DNA from 3 places in the Streptacidiphilus sp. BW17 genome. Region 2 is predicted to be linked to each of the others. Evidence: riboswitches for the same ligand, from Rfam matches in the RefSeq annotation. Region 2 holds a riboswitch; each other region holds the start of a gene.
What was found. Region 2 has a riboswitch for cyclic di-AMP ahead of ABH940_RS23840 (M23 family metallopeptidase). Riboswitches for the same ligand answer to the same signal wherever they lie in the genome.

Region 1 (5,130 bases), on a different contig from region 2:
GGAACCCGCGACCGAGGCGGAGCCTGAGGCAGCAGCGGAGGCGGAGGAGAGCGGGCAGCCGGAGGAGCACGGGGTGGATGCGCCCGAATCCTCGGTCGACGTACCGACCCGTGTGCTGCGCGCCCTCGACTCGGAGCCGGAGGTTGCCAAGGAGCCCGAGGCTGAGTCCGAATCCGTGGAGGAGTCGAACAAGCCCGAAGCGGAGAGCGAGGACGAGCCGGAGGCTGAAGCACCGGAGGCGGAGGAAGCTCCCGAGGCTGAGGCTGAGGCTGAGCCCGACGCCGGCGCCGGCGCCAAGGACGAGCCTGCGGACGAGGCTGAGGCAGCCGAGGACGCGGAGGACGCCGAGGAAGAAGAGCCGGAGGCGGAGGCCGAAGGCGAGGCGCAGCCCGAAGCCGCCGAGGAGCCCGCCGCCGAGGACACCGACGAGTCCGCCGGTGACAAGCCCGCCGACGACGGCCCCACCGGTGACGAGGACGAGACGCGGGCCATGCCCGTCTTCCCGCCGCCGCTCCCGCCGACGCCGCGCGGCGGCGCGGGCGGGCCCGGCGGCACGGGCGGACCGTCGCCCGAGCCCGTTCCGGCCGGGGCCGGGGCCATGGGGACCGCCACCGCTGTGATGCCCTCGCCGGAGACCACCGCCGAGGCGATGGACATCCTGGCCACGCTGAGCCGTCGGCCGATGACCCCGGCCCGGATCGCGCTGCGGCGGATCCGGCTCTGGGGCACGTTGCTGCTGGTCCTCGTGATCGTGCTCGGCGCGGTGCAGTTGCTGCGTCCGATCCCGACGCCGACGCTCCAGTTCACCGGCGAGCAGAGCTACACCTTCTCCGGCGGCACGCCGAACCTCACCTGGCCGACGGCCGGTCAGGCCGCCGTGGCCGTACCGGGGCTGGGCGTGCTCGGGCACAGCGGGAGCGACAACCAGGTGCCGCTGGCCAGCGTCACCAAGGTGATGACCGCGTACATCGTGCTGCACGACCACCCGCTCAAGGTCGGCGACCAGGGGCCGATGGTGCCGGTGGACGCGGCAGCGGTGAACGACTACAACACCGGTAAGCCGCAGGGTGAGTCGGTGATGAAGGTCTCGGTCGGCGAGCCGCTGACCGAGTACCAGGCGCTCCAGCTGCTGCTGATCCCCTCCGCCAACAACGTCGCCCGGCTGCTGGGCCGTTGGGACGCGGGCAGTGACGCCGCCTTCGTGCAGAAGATGCAGAGCACCGCGGCCGGTCTGGGCATGACCAAGAGCGTCTACACCGACCCCAGCGGTCTCGACGCGACCACCAAGAGCACGGCCAACGACCAGCTCAAGCTGATCGAGGCGGCCATGCAGATGCCGGTCTTCAAGGAGATCGTCAGCACCCCGTCGTTCAACGCGGCGGAGAACGGCATCACGCCGAACACCAACACGCTGGTCGGCAGCAACGGCGTCATCGGCATCAAGACCGGCACCAGCACGGCGGCCCTCGGCAACCTGGTGTGGGCGGCGGAGCAGAACGTCGGCGGTTCGCAGCAGCTGATCCTGGGCGCGGTGCTGAGCCAGCCCGCGATCGGGCCGGGGCCGGGGCAGGGCATCCTCGCCCAGGTGCTGCAGAAGAGCCAGCAGCTGATCATCAGCGCCGAGAGCGCGCTGCAGTCGCACGCCGTGATCAAGAAGGGCGACGTCGTCGGGTACGTCGACGACGGTCTCGGCGGACACACCCCGGTCGTGGCCACCGCGGACGTCAGCGTCATCGGCTGGAGCGGCCTGTCGGTGAGCACGTCGCTGCAGCCGCTCGCCGGACAGTCCGTCCCGCACAGCGCAGCCGCCGGGACGGCCGTCGGCAACCTGGTCGTGGGCAGTGGTGCCGGAGCGCAGACGATCCCGGTCGCGCTGCAGTCGGCGCTCAGCACTCCGGGCACCGGCGCGAAGCTGACCCGACTGGGCTGACGCACTGTCAGATCGCTCTCTCAGATTCCCCGCTTGAAACGGGCCCGTCCTTCGGACGGGCCCGTTGTCATGCCCGGGGGTGCAATCTTGACGACATTTCGGACATCTACGCAGGGTTGGAGTGCGAACCAATGATGGTCGATGTGACGGACCTCTCAACGGCCTTTGATCGGCTTGAGGTTTGAACTTCGATCTGCCTACGGTCGGCGTCGTTCGCACTTAAGCGGAACTGACATCTCCGGAACGCCGAGTCCTGCCGTCGGGGTTGTCAGCTGTCACCCGACGCACACCACGGCAGGAGCGGGGGACCCAGGTAAGTCGCCGGGAGCGTGTCGCTCCCGGCTCGGGGTGAAGCCGTGCTCTGCACGGCCGGGCGACTCCGGCCCGAACCCGACAGCTCACCTCGCAGGCGTGGGAGAGGACCCACACCATGACTGGTCGCCACCGCGCGCCCAAGATCGCCCGCCGTGCCTCCAAGCGCCTGCTCGCCACCGTCGGGCTGACCGGCGCAGGCCTCGCCCTTCCGCTGGTCACCGCGACCGGCGCCCACGCCGCCACCGTCTCCACCTGGGACTCCGTCGCCCAGTGCGAGAGCAGCGGTGACTGGTCGATCAACACCGGCAACGGCTACTACGGTGGCCTCCAGTTCTCGCAGTCCACCTGGGACGCCTACGGCGGGCAGCAGTACGCGTCCTCCGCCGACCAGGCCAGCAAGGACCAGCAGATCGCCGTCGCCGAGAAGGTCCTCGCGGACCAGGGCCCCGGCGCCTGGCCCGTCTGCGGCCCGCAGGCCGGTCTGACCCAGGGCGGCCCCGCCCCGGCGATCAGCACCTCCGGCTCGTCGAGCAGCTCCAACTCGACCGGCTCTTCCGGTTCGACCGCCGCGAGCGACTCGTCGGCCGCCGGCAGCACCAGCAGTTCCTCCGAGTCCGGCTCCGCCGCGTCCAGCGCCTCCAGCGCCCCGGCGACCGGCGGCTCCTCCGCCGGGCACTACACGGTCCGGACCGGCGACTGGCTCTCCACCATCGCGCAGAAGCACGATGTCTCCGGCGGCTGGGAGCGTCTGTACCAGCTGAACAAGGCGACCCTCACCCACGGCCCGAACCTGATCTTCCCGGGTCAGCAGCTGGTCCTGGGCGGCAGCGCCGCGTCCGCCCGGGCGGCACAGCCCTCGAACGACTCGGCCGGCGACTCGGACAACGACTCGTCGTCCGCCGCTTCGTCCTCGTCCTCGAACGCGTCCGCGAGCTCGAACTCCTCCGGCTCCACCCAGGCGTCCACCGGTGCGGCGACCTCGTCGAGCAGCTCGACGCAGGCCGGCTCCGGCGCGGCCGCGACGGCGATCGCCTTCGCCGAGGCGCACGTGGGCGACTCCTACGTCTACGGCGGCAACGGCCCGAACGCGTGGGACTGCTCCGGTCTGGTCCAGGCCGCTTACGCCCAGGCCGGGATCAGCCTGCCGCGCACCTCCGCCGACCAGGCCTCGGCCACCACGCCGGTCTCCCTCAACTCGCTGCAGCCGGGTGACCTGCTCTTCTGGTCCAGCGACGGCAGCGACTCCGGCGTCTACCACGTCGCCATCTACGTCGGTGGCGGCCGCTACGTCGAGGCTGCCAACCCGAGCTCGGGCGTCAAGTGGGACACCATCAGCGACTACACCCCGAGCTTCGCCGGTCGCGTCTCCTGACACACCGCACCAGGTGTGGCGTGGTGGGCCGGTCCGGGTGACCTGTCTGGCTCGGACCGGTCCGCCGCGTCGCTGTTGACGGGTTGTCGTCCGGAGGTGAGACGCAGCCCGTCGGGATTCCTCTCCCTCATGCACCCGGAGTACCGGATGCGCCGTTCACTCGGCGTCGTCCTGGTACTCCGGGTGTCGTGTCAGCCAGGCCTTGATGAACGGGCAGGTCACCTGGACCTTGATGCCCCGGCGGCGGCCGTCCTCCACGGCGGTGCGGGCCAGCAGGCCGCCGATGCCCAGGCCCTCGTAGGCGGGGCCGACGACGGTGTGCTGGTAGATCACCCGGTCGTCGTTGCGGACGTACGAGGTGAACCCGACCAGCTCTCCCTCGATCCGGGCCTCGAACCGCTGCGCCCCCGGCGCGTCGGCGACCGTGACCTCGGCCTCGCTCGTGCTCATCCTCGCCGCCTCCTGACGGTGCTGCTGCCCGTGGCTGTCCGCTTGCCGTCTTGTCTCTTTGCAGCCGTTCGTCCCTTGCAGTCTCCGTCACGCGGGCCGATTTCCCGGGAACGGACACGCGTACGTGGCCGTGTGTCTCAGGCCTCGTGCCAGCCGATCCGCTCGTGCGAGCCGTCGCAGAACGGCTTGTTGGCGCTCGCGCCGCACCGGCACAGCGCTGCGCGTACCTCGCGGGAGGGTTCGGCCGCTCCGGCAGGCGCCTCGATCCGGAGATCGCCGCGGACCAGCAGCGGGCCGTCCGGCTCCGGCGTGATCACGGTGGGACGCTCGGGCTCCTCGGCGGGGCCCTCCGGCAGCAGGTAGTGCAGTGCGCCCGTCGGGCACGCGCGCACGGCGGCGGCGACCCGCTCCGCGTCGGCGTTGGCGGGCTGGATCCACGGCCGCCGCTCCGGGTCGAACACCTCCCCGGCGCGGCGCACGCACTCGGCGTAGTGCCGACAGCGCCCGGCGTCGTAGCGGACCCGGATGCCCGGCGCCTCGTAGACCTTCACGCGATCGCCCGGCGGCAGCCCTTCGAAGCCCGCTTCTGCGTCCTGCATACTCCCATGGTCCGTCGCGGGCGCATTCACAGCAGGCCGGTGGTCACCACACGTCGCCGTCGCGCCAGTCGCAGGTCAGCTCGGCGGTCAGGTCGAGCTCCGGCGCCGGGCCGGAGGCCACGGGCAGCACGAAGAGGCAGTCCTCGGCGTCCGGCGTCCGGACCACCCCGGCGGGTGTCAGCGCCGATGCCCGGCCCTGCCACCGCTGCCAGCCGCGGGCGGCGTAGAACCCCATGGCCTCGTCGGTCGCCGCCAGCGCCCCGACGTCGTACGCGCGCCTGATCACCCGCTCCAGGGCCGCCATCACCGCCCCGCCGTACCCCTGCCCGCGCAGGCGCGCCTCGACGCCGACGCCCTCCACGTACCCGGCCCGCAACGCCTGCCCCCGGTACATCAGCCGCCGCTGCACCACCGCCGCGTGCGCGACCACCTGGCCGCCGGGCCCGCGCTCCCGGACCAGCGCG
Region 2 (5,130 bases):
GACCGCAGGCCGTCCTGGACCAAGTGGCCCGGGGCAAGGCGGTCCAGGGGCGGCTCGCCCGATGGCGGCTGCGCGAGTTCACCGTGCAGGGCATCTGGCAGACCTCGCTCACCGTGGCGTCCGCCCGCGACGGCCGCACCTGGGTGCAGCTCGACGCGGAGCAACTGCCGGTCCGCGGCGAGGAGCCCGCCAAGGCCCCCGTTCCCGGACTGGCCCGCGGCCTGCTGGACGTCCTGGACGCCGTCGAGGGCGAGCAGACCGGCGCGGCCCGCGTCCACGCGCTGCCCGGCATCATCGAGAAGCAGGACGTCGACGAGATCCTCGACGAACTGTGCGACCCGGACCGGCGGTTGCCGATCGTGGTCGCCAGCACTCCCCTGCACACCGACTTCGAGGACTGGCTCAACGACACCGTCGACCCGCTGCTCCGCAGTTGCAGCGGTCTGGCCGTCCTCTACGCGCTGGCTCCCGGCGCCGAGCGCACCTTCAACGCCGCGCTGGAACACCACCGCGTGTACGGCGGCGCGGTCCGCACGTACCTCCCCGGCCTCGACCCGGCCTGGGCGCCCGAGGCGGCGCGGCACCGGGTGATGTCCCGGTCCACGATCGAGGAGAACCTGCGCCGGGCCTCCGGACTGCTGGCCTGGCTGCCGCGTCGGTTGGCTGTCCAGACCCCCCTGCCGGACCAGCTGGTCGGCCTGCCGCCGCTGCGCCCCGAGGGCCTGCCGGAGGCCGACGCGATCGTGCCCGGCGGGCTGCTGGTCGACCACGAGGAGGAGGAGCTCCACGAGCAACGCGCCCGCGCCGAGGAGCTCCAGGAGGTGCGCCGCTGGCTCCGCGCGGCGGAGGAGCGCGAGTCGCAGCTGGCCGCGGAGTACGACGAGCAGTACAGCGAACTGCGCGCGGCGCGGACGGAGCTGCGCTCCCTCTCCGGCCGCCCGGCCCGTCCGCAGGACTCCGAGCCCGGCACCTTCGCCGAACTGCTGGAGCGCTGGGACGAGTTCCCGCTGCTGGAGTACACCGGCGACCCCCGCCTGACCAAGGAGCTGGACGAGCAGACCGACCACCCCACCTGGGTCCGGATGACCTGGGACGCGCTGCTGGCCCTCCAGGACTACGCGGAGGCGGCCAAGGAGGGCGCGTCCGGCGGCGACTTCCGCAGCTGGTGCGAGAACACCCCGCCGGACTGCCACCCCTTCCCGCCCCGCAAGGTGATCCGCGGCGAGTCACGCACCGTCAGCACCAACGCGAAGTGGAAGCGCGAACGCCTGCTGCCGGTCCCGACGACGGTCGACCCGTCGGGCCGCGTCTTCATGGGCGCCCACCTGCGGATAGGCGGCGGTGGAACGGCGCCGCGCCTGCACTATCACGATGACTGCTCGAACACGGGCCGGGTCTATGTCGGATACATCGGCCTGCATCTGCACAACACACGCACGAACTGACGGAGGTTCACGGTCATGGCTCAGGTCCCTTCCTCGCTGATTGCCGCGAGCGGACTCATCGGCGGCTTTGCCGTCGCCCGCGCGACGAAGCGGAGGGAACTCGGCGGGGTCGCTCTCGCCGCGGCGGGCGGCGCGGCGGCTCTGCAGTGGCGCAAGTCCGCGGGCCCGCGCACGGCCGCCGCGCTCGGCGGCCTCTACGCGGCGGCGTTCGCCGGCTCCCACCCGCTGGCGAAGAAGATCGGCGCCTGGCCGTCCGTTCTGACGGTGGCCACGGGCATGGCGGCAGCGTCCTGGGCCCTGGCGGACCGGAAGTAGTCGACCAGAAGTCAGAAGCAGGGGGCGTGGCAACACCCCTGGGGCGCGGGGCTCTGCTGATCTGCGGCTCCGCCGCGTGGGCGCGACCAGCTGAGCCCGCGCTCCCGCAGGAAGTTTCACGATTCAGGGCGCGGGGAACTGCGCGACAAGCCACTCGGGGCAGATGGTCCTCAACGAACTGAGTCATCCGCATGGGGTGGTCTCTCGCGCAGTTCCCCGCGCCCCTGAATAGTGCAACTTCCCCGCCTGCGCAGCCTGAGACGGTGCAACTACCTCAGCTGCAGAAAGCTTCTAGAGGTTCACGCCTCGCGAAGCGAGCCACGCCGTGGGGTCGACCGGCTCGGCGCCGTCCGGGCGGATCTCGAGGTGGAGGTGGGGGCCGGTGGAGCTGGCCGTCGCGCCCACGCGACCCAGCGGCTGGCCCGCTGCAACCGAACCGCCGCCCGCGACCGTGATCGCGGAGAGGTGACAGTACCAGATCTCCGTGCCGTCCGGCAGGGTCTGGACGACGCGGTAGCCGTAGCTGCCCGCCCAGCCTGCCTCGGTGATCGTGCCGGTGCCCATCGCGCGGACCGCCGTGCCCGCCGGGGCCGCGAGGTCGAGGCCGGCGTGCAGGTGGGCCCAGTAGGAGCCCACCGCGCCACGGCCTGTGTCGCTGTGGACCGCGGTGAGGGGGGCCACCAACGACTCCGCCAGGCGGGCGCGTTCGACCGCCTGCGCCTTCGCGGTGGCCGCGCTCGCGGCCTCCCTGCGGGCGGTGTTCTCGGCGGCGCGCTGCGGGACGGCCTGGGCGAGGATGCGGTCCGCAAGGGCCACACCGGCGTCCGAGCCGTGGCTGGCCGGAACCTGCTCGTCGTCCTGGAGCCGCATCGTGCCGGTGGGGCCGCCGTGCTCGGAGTGGTCCGCCGCGAGGGCGGGACCGGCCAGCCCGATGACGCTGCTGGCACCGACCGCCATGGCCGCGAGGCCCAGTGCGGCACCGCGCTGGCGCGGCACCGTGGCCGTAGGCTCGGCGACGGTCTCGACCGGGTATGACGCCATGACTGGCGTGCTCCTTTCCGTCCCTTCGCCGACCGGGTTAGCTGACGGGTTCGGAGAGGGCGGTCTCCTACGGCTGTGAGGCCGATTCACCCCGGGGTACGTGGGTCCCCGGCTCCGTGAGGATTAGGCGATCCGCGCGACGGCCGCGCGTACTGTTATTGAAAGTTAATACTAAAGCCGTCTGAAACCAAGTACTTCCCGGGGTGCAGTTGGGACGGCAGCGCCTCCAGCTGAACCTTCGTCATCAAGTCGGTCATTTCGGACAAGTGCGCCGACGGAGCCCGCCAGCACCTTCTGGAGCAGGCTGTATGCCAGGATCGGCAACAGCACCGCCGGGTTGCCGGGCATCCTGGTGGCCGCGACGACCGCGCTCGCACTGCTGTTGTTCATGCCCGACGCGTACGTCAACGCGATGGCGTCCGCCCGCGGAACCCCGAGCCGGACCGCCAGCACCCACCCGATCAGGAACGAGCCCGCGCACATCGCCGCCGCCGCGACGACCACCAGCACCAGGAAGTCCGGATCAGGACGCTCGATCACCTGACGCAGCGCGCCGCAGGCGTTGGTGTAGCTGAGGGTCACCACGACCAGCAGGTTGACCGCCTTCACCGCCGGCAGCCAGCGCTCCCGCGCCGCGCCGGACGGCAGCAGGCGACCCGTCAGCAACCCTGCCGCGCACGGCAGCACGACCGCCAGGACGGCGAACGCGCTGCACGCGTGCTCGGCCACACGATGCAGGTCGGCCGCGTACGGACCGGAGGCCAGGAATCCGCCGAGGTGCAGACCGAGCGGGATGGTGAGCGGGCTCAGCATCGTGCTGCCCACGACCAGGCCGAGCGTGAGCGTCGCGTTGCCCTCGCTGCCCTGGGCGAAGACAGTGGCCCCGGCGGCGACCGGCATTGCCCCGACCAGGGCCAGCCCGACCAGCAGGCTCTGCGCCTCGCGCGGGTTGTGCCAGCCGTCGGCCGCGAGCGCGCCGACGCCGAGCAGCAGCGTCGGCAGCAGGGCGTTGGAGGCGATCCCGACCAGCAGCGCGCGGGGACGCCGCAGCAGCGAGGGCAGCGTCTCGGCACGGGCGGTGAGGCCGGCGTTGAAGACCATCAGCGCCAGCAGCCCGGCCTGGAGCGGGAAATCGGCCCCGCCGACATGCGCCAGGCCCACCCCGCGCAGCGCGATCCCCGGCCCCGGCCACACTGCCGCGAGGACGTAGGCGAGCAGCATGATCCAGAGCAGGCGTCGCTGTACGGCGGCGAGGAGGGTGGAGAGCGGACGCATGAGGGGCACCGCCTTTCGTGCTTGTGGCGGCATCAGATCAGGTTCGCATCCGCACTGTCCCGCTGAGCTGGGGCGATTCATGACATCGAGTGGATTCCGTCATGATCGGGAAGCGGGATAGAGCCAGTCGACAAGTCGATTCGCGACGTCGTCGGAGGAGAGGGTGCGTGCGTTGGCGAACGATCCGTCCTGGGTCGTGGCGCGGACGCTGCCGTTCGGGTTGAGCACCACCAGGGCCGGGATACCGCTCTTCCTGAGGTCGATCCAGCGGGCCACGAGGGCGGTGTTGTGGTCGAAGTGCCCGACGTCGACGGTGACGAGGTGGTAGTCGCGCGACAGGACCAGCCACGCCCCGGCACTGAGCGAACGCTGCGCCAGCACCTGACAGTCGGCGCACCAGCCGGCGCCGAACTCGACGATGACGGGCCGCCCGTCCCTCCGGGAGGCCGCCTGCGCGGCGGCGAGCTCGGCCGTGGCGTCGGCGGCGGGGTTGTACCCCGTCGGCACGGGCGCGGGCGAGACGCTCGGCAGGGCGACGAACGGCGTCGCGTAGTGCGGGCCTGGCGCCCGACCGGAGACCTGCACACAGGCGGCGAGCAGCGCGAGCGGCAGGAGGCCGAGGAGCAACGCACGGAGTGAACGCACGTCACCCAGTGCAACACCGCGACGCGGAACGGCCCGGCTTCGACGCGCCGTTCGCCTAGTTCATGGACAGGTAGGCGAGACTTCCCGCGCCCGCGACGAAGCAGTAGATCGCGAACGGGGTCAGCGTCTTCGTCTCGAAGTACTTGGTCAGGAACCGCACCGCGACGTAGCTCGCGACGAACGCGCAGACCCCGCCGACAAGGAGCTGGCCGTGGATGCCGTTGCCCGCGGAGCCCAGCAGTGACGGCACCTTCAGCAGCGCCGCACCGCCGATCACCGGCGTGGCGAGGAGGAAGGCGAACCGGGCCGAGTCCTCGTGGCGGAGGCCCTTGAAGATGCCTGCGCTCATGGTGACGCCGGAGCGGGAGATGCCGGGGAGCAGGGCGAGGATCTGCGCCGCGCCCACGAT
Region 3 (5,130 bases), on a different contig from region 2:
AGCAAGAACCCCGCCCGCCACAGCGGGCAGGCGCACCGCAGCGGCCGGGTCGGCATCCCGGGCGAGCGCAACGCGGACCTGATGACGCACCTGCTCAACATCGACCCGCCGGACCACACCAGGCTGCGCAGTCTGGTGTCGAAGGCGTTCACCCCGCGCCGGGTCGCGGCCTTCGAGCCGCGTGTGCGCGAGATCACGGACCGGCTGATCGACGCCTTCGCGGAGCGCGGGCACGCGGACCTGATCCACGAGTTCGCCTTCCCGCTGCCCATCTACGCGATCTGCGACCTGCTCGGCGTCCCGCCGGAGGACCAGGACGACTTCCGCGACTGGGCGGGGATGATGATCCACATGGGCCAGGCGCCGCGCGGCGGCGTCGGGCGGGCGGTGAAGAAGATGCGCGGCTATCTGGCCGAGCTGATCCACCGCAAGCGCGCCGACCTCGGCGACGACCTGATCTCCGGCCTGATCCGCGCCAGTGACCACGGTGAGCACCTGACCGAGAACGAGGCCGCGGCGATGGCCTTCATCCTGCTCTTCGCCGGCTTCGAGACCACGGTCAACCTGATCGGCAACGGCATGTACGCGCTGCTGACCCACCCCGAGCAGCGGGCGCTGCTCCAGGCCTCGCTCGACCGGGGTGAGACCGCGCTGCTGGAGTCCGCCGTCGAGGAACTGCTGCGCTACGACGGGCCGGTGGAGATCGCCACCTGGCGGTTCGCGACCGAGCCGCTGACCGTCGGCGGCCAGGAGATCGCCCCGGGCGACCCGGTCCTCGTCGTGCTCGCCGCCGCCGACCGCGACCCCTCCCGCTTCGCGGACCCGGACCTGCTCGACCTGGCCCGGCGGGACAACCCGCACATCGCCTTCGGTCTCGGCGTCCACTACTGCATCGGCGCGCCGCTGGCCCGCCTCGAAGCCCAGTACGCGATCGGCGAGCTGCTGCGCAGGCTCCCTGACATCACGTTGGCCGCCGACCCAGCGGAACTGCGCTGGCGCGGCGGCCTCATCATGCGGGGGTTGCGGCAACTGCCGGTGGAGTTCGAGCCTGTCGGTGGCGCTTCGGGGGTGCAGGCGTAGGGGGAAAGGGCCCGGCCCGGCCGGTGTTGCGGCTCAGGCCGCGCGCTCGCCCGGCAGGGTGATCCGGAGCACCAGGTGGCCTCCGAAGAACATCACCATGCCGATGGCCAGGATCACGCTGCTGACCGAGCGCCGGTCGCGCGGGACGAGCAGCGCGACGAGCGCGACCAGGACCAACGACGTCTGCACGCCGACGTTCTGGAAGAGCAGGCCTGTCAGCCACTCGAACAGCCTGTCTCGTATCTCCATCTATCCACCTCCTGTGTATGTACAAGATGATTTCCAGGTAATGGAGGATGGGAACCTGTAAAACTGACGGGTAGACAAGTTCCGTCCGCAGCACGGGAGTACGCTGCGGGTCGGTCGGCGGAGGGGGTGGTGCTCCGATGGTCTCGAAGCGCGTGCAGGAGCAGTTGGAGCAGCGGATCGCCGAGGGCACGTGGCAGCCCGGCGAGTCCCTGCCCTCGGCGCAGCAGCTCGCCGAGGACCTCAAGGTGTCCCGGCTCACGGTGCAGAAGGCGCTGACCGCGCTCGCGCGCGACGGCCTGATCGTCACCCGGGCCGGCAAGCCCGCCGTCCTCACCGGCGCCCGCCCGCGCCGACCCGCAGCCGACGCGGACGCCGGCACGGAGGAGGAGACGAACGGGCCCGCGGACGGATACGCGGGCGGACCCTCCGACGGCGCGGTCGATGTGGTCGATGTCCTGGAGCGTCGGCTCGGTCGTGCGCTGCGCAGCCGCAGGCTCCGGGTGGACGTGCTCTCCGCGACCTCCGAGTCCTTCGTCGCTGCCCTCCAGCAGCAGTTGCTCGGGCTGCGTGCCCGTCGCGGGCCGGTGCTGGAGGAGTTCCGGGTACGTCTGCTCTTCTGCGACTTCAGCGGGCTGCCGACCTTCCCCCGAGTGCTGGGTGATCCGGACGACCACCGGCCGATCGCCCGGCTGCGGCGGATCGGACAGGACCAGGTGACCATGCTGCGCTCCGCCGCGAACTCGCTGCAGACCTTCCGACTGGTCGAGAACGAGCCGCTGATCGAGGCGCGGACGCTGCCGTTCCCGCCGATGGCCCAGCTCTACCTGGTCAACGACGACGAGGTGCTGGAGGGTTGGTACGAACTGCGGGAGCGTCAGGTGGAGGTCGGCGGTCACCGGCGCAGGCTGGCCGACCTGACCGGGTTGAGCACTCCGCTCTTCGTCAGGACCCGCCACTCGCTGCCCAATCACGTCGACTCCGCGTATGTCGACGCCGCCCAGGTCTTCTTCGACTCGTGGTGGTCCCAGGGCGAGCCGTACGGCGTTTCCCTGCATCGCTGACCCGTGTCAGTCCGTACCGACGCGCTGACCTGCGACGTCGTCAGGTCTGTCGGAAAGTCAAATAACAGCGGGGTAACGGACCTCACACGGGCTCCCCATCCGGCCCGATTCGACGTCACGGCGGCCGTGAAGCGGCTGGTCAGCGTCGAGCGAGCCGCCGTAGGAACGGGTGGTTCGCCAACATACGTCCCGGTGTCGGAGGTTGAGATTCGTATGAAGATCTGCCTAGCCTCCCTGTCGTCCGCGTAAGCGGACACCGCCGCGCGGGACGCCGAGTCCTGTCCACCGCGAGGCGGCAACGTCGAGTTGACGACCGGACAGGAGCGGGGGACCCAGGTAAGTCGCCGTGAACTCGGTTCACGGCTAGGGGTGAAGGCGCGAGAGCGCCCGGGCTACCTCACGGCCCGAACCCGACAGCTCACCTCGCAGGCGTCGGAGAGGAACATTTGCATGGGGTTCTCCGGCACCGGCCGTCATCGCCGCATCCGTGTCAACAAGGCCAAGGCCATCGTCGCCACCACCGGCGTGGCAGGCGCGGCCGTCGCGCTCCCGTCCTCGGCGCTTCGAGCGCCCACGCCGCCTCGGTCTCCATCTGGGACAAGGTCGCCCAGTGCGAGAGCGGCGGCGACTGGTCCATCAACACCGGCAACGGCTACTACGGCGGCCTGCAGTTCTCCGCGAGCACCTGGCGTGCCTACGGCGGTGGGGCCTATGCGTCGACCGCCGACCAGGCGAGCGAGGGCGCGCAGATATCCGTCGCCGAGAAGGTGCTGGCCAGTCAGGGGCCTGGCGCCTGGCCTGTCTGCGGCCCGCAGGCCGGTCTGAGCCAGGGCGGCCCGGCCCCCGCGACCAACACCTCCTCGTCCTCGTCGTCGCACTCTTCGAGCTCGGACTCGTCCTACACGTCGTCCTCGTCCTCGTCCTCGGGCGGCACGTCGAGCACCCACCACACGACGCACCACCGCAGTGCGCCGACGAGCGATACGCCGCAGTACGCCCCGAGCCACACGTCCGGTGGCGGCACGGGCGACTACACCGTCAAGCCGGGCGACACCCTCTCCGGCATCGCCGCGTCCCATGACATCCAGGGCGGCTGGCACGCGCTCTACGCGAAGAACCGCGCCACGGTCGGCGGCAATCCGAACCTGATCCTCGTCGGCGAGAGGCTCTCGTTCTGAAGCACCTTGTTCTGAGGCGCCACTTGAGCGGTGGACGGAGCTCCTACCGGCGGGTAGGGGCTCCGTCCGTATTGCCCGCCCGTTTTGTCCTTGGTGTTCGTCAGTCAAGACGGTGCAAAGGTCCTGAGTGGTTCGCACGGACAATGCGGCTAGGCTCAGTGCGTAACAACCCGCATCCCCCTGAGGAGACAGTTGTGCCCTCCATCGACGTCGTCGTAGCCCGGGAGATCCTCGACTCACGAGGCAACCCCACGGTCGAGGTCGAGGTCGGCCTCGACGACGGCAGCACCGGTCGTGCGGCCGTGCCGTCCGGCGCCTCCACCGGCGCGTTCGAGGCTCTGGAACTGCGTGACGGTGACAAGTCCCGTTACGGCGGCAAGGGTGTGGAGAAGGCGGTGCTCGCCGTCATCGAGCAGATCGGCCCGGAGCTGGTCGGCTACGACGCCACCGAGCAGCGGCTGATCGACCAGGCGATGCTGGACCTGGACGCCACCGCCGACAAGTCCTCGCTCGGCGCCAACGCGATCCTGGGCGTCTCCCTGGCCGTCGCGCACGCCGCCTCCGAGGCCAGCGACCTGCCGCTCTTCCGCTACCTGGGCGGCCCGAACGCCCACGTGCTGCCGGTCCCGATGATGAACATCCTCAACGGCGGTTCGCACGCGGACTCCAACGTCGACATCCAGGAGTTCATGATCGCTCCGATCGGCGCGGAGTCCTTCTCCGAGGCGCTGCGCTGGGGCGTCGAGGTCTACCACACGCTCAAGGCCGTGCTGAAGGCCCGTGGCCTTTCCACCGGTCTGGGCGACGAGGGCGGCTTCGCGCCGAACCTCGACTCCAACCGTGAGGCCCTGGACCTGATCCTCGAGGCGATCAAGGAGGCCGGCTACACCCCCGGCCGCGACATCGCCCTGGCCCTGGACTGCGCCGCGTCCGAGTTCTACAAGGACGGCGCCTACGAGTTCGAGGGCAAGTCCCGCACCGCCGCCGAGATGACGGCCTACTACGCCGAGCTCGTCGCCGCGTACCCGCTGGTCTCCATCGAGGACCCGCTGTTCGAGGACGACTGGGAGGGCTGGAAGACCATCACCGCCGAGCTGGGCGACAAGGTCCAGCTGGTCGGTGACGACCTGTTCGTCACCAACCCGGAGCGTCTGGCCCGCGGCATCAAGGAGGGCGCCGCCAACGCCCTGCTGGTGAAGGTCAACCAGATCGGCTCGCTGACCGAGACCCTGGACGCCGTCGAGATGGCCCAGCGCAACGGCTTCCGCTGCATGATGTCGCACCGCTCCGGCGAGACCGAGGACGTCACCATCGCCGACCTGGCCGTCGCCACCAACTGCGGCCAGATCAAGACCGGTGCCCCGGCCCGCTCCGAGCGCGTCGCCAAGTACAACCAGCTGCTGCGCATCGAGGAGATCCTCGACGACGCCGCCGAGTACGCCGGCCGCGGCGCCTTCCCGCGCTTCAACGGCTGACCGAAGCTCACCCGGTTCCTCCGACGCCCCGCTGTCTTCACCCTCTAGGGTGGGGGCGGTGGGGCGTCTGAGCGCCCGACAGCCAGG

Region 1: linked by a shared signal. The riboswitch ahead of ABH940_RS14470 (transglycosylase family protein) and the one ahead of ABH940_RS23840 (M23 family metallopeptidase) in region 2 are both predicted to bind cyclic di-AMP.
Region 3: linked by a shared signal. The riboswitch ahead of ABH940_RS04500 (transglycosylase family protein) and the one ahead of ABH940_RS23840 (M23 family metallopeptidase) in region 2 are both predicted to bind cyclic di-AMP.

Annotation. Positions count from the first base shown of each region.
Region 1 covers NZ_JBGCCR010000009.1:228,315-233,444, reverse strand. The annotation lists gene ABH940_RS14475 (D-alanyl-D-alanine carboxypeptidase family protein) at 1-1,930, shown strand, start outside; cyclic di-AMP (ydaO/yuaA leader) riboswitch at 2,201-2,355, shown strand; gene ABH940_RS14470 (transglycosylase family protein) at 2,361-3,617, shown strand; gene ABH940_RS14465 (GNAT family N-acetyltransferase) at 3,774-4,067, opposite strand; gene ABH940_RS14460 ((4Fe-4S)-binding protein) at 4,205-4,666, opposite strand; gene ABH940_RS14455 (GNAT family N-acetyltransferase) at 4,710-5,130, opposite strand, start outside.
Region 2 covers NZ_JBGCCR010000021.1:18,373-23,502, forward strand. The annotation lists gene ABH940_RS23830 (hypothetical protein) at 1-1,445, shown strand, start outside; gene ABH940_RS23835 (hypothetical protein) at 1,461-1,760, shown strand; gene ABH940_RS23840 (M23 family metallopeptidase) at 2,052-2,801, opposite strand; cyclic di-AMP (ydaO/yuaA leader) riboswitch at 2,814-2,941, opposite strand; gene ABH940_RS23845 (bile acid:sodium symporter family protein) at 2,973-4,076, opposite strand; gene ABH940_RS23850 (thioredoxin family protein) at 4,176-4,721, opposite strand; gene ABH940_RS23855 (undecaprenyl-diphosphate phosphatase) at 4,777-5,130, opposite strand, start outside.
Region 3 covers NZ_JBGCCR010000003.1:94,178-99,307, forward strand. The annotation lists gene ABH940_RS04485 (cytochrome P450) at 1-1,080, shown strand, start outside; gene ABH940_RS04490 (hypothetical protein) at 1,114-1,329, opposite strand; gene ABH940_RS04495 (GntR family transcriptional regulator) at 1,467-2,390, shown strand; cyclic di-AMP (ydaO/yuaA leader) riboswitch at 2,680-2,837, shown strand; gene ABH940_RS04500 (transglycosylase family protein) at 2,837-3,568, shown strand; gene eno (phosphopyruvate hydratase) at 3,763-5,043, shown strand.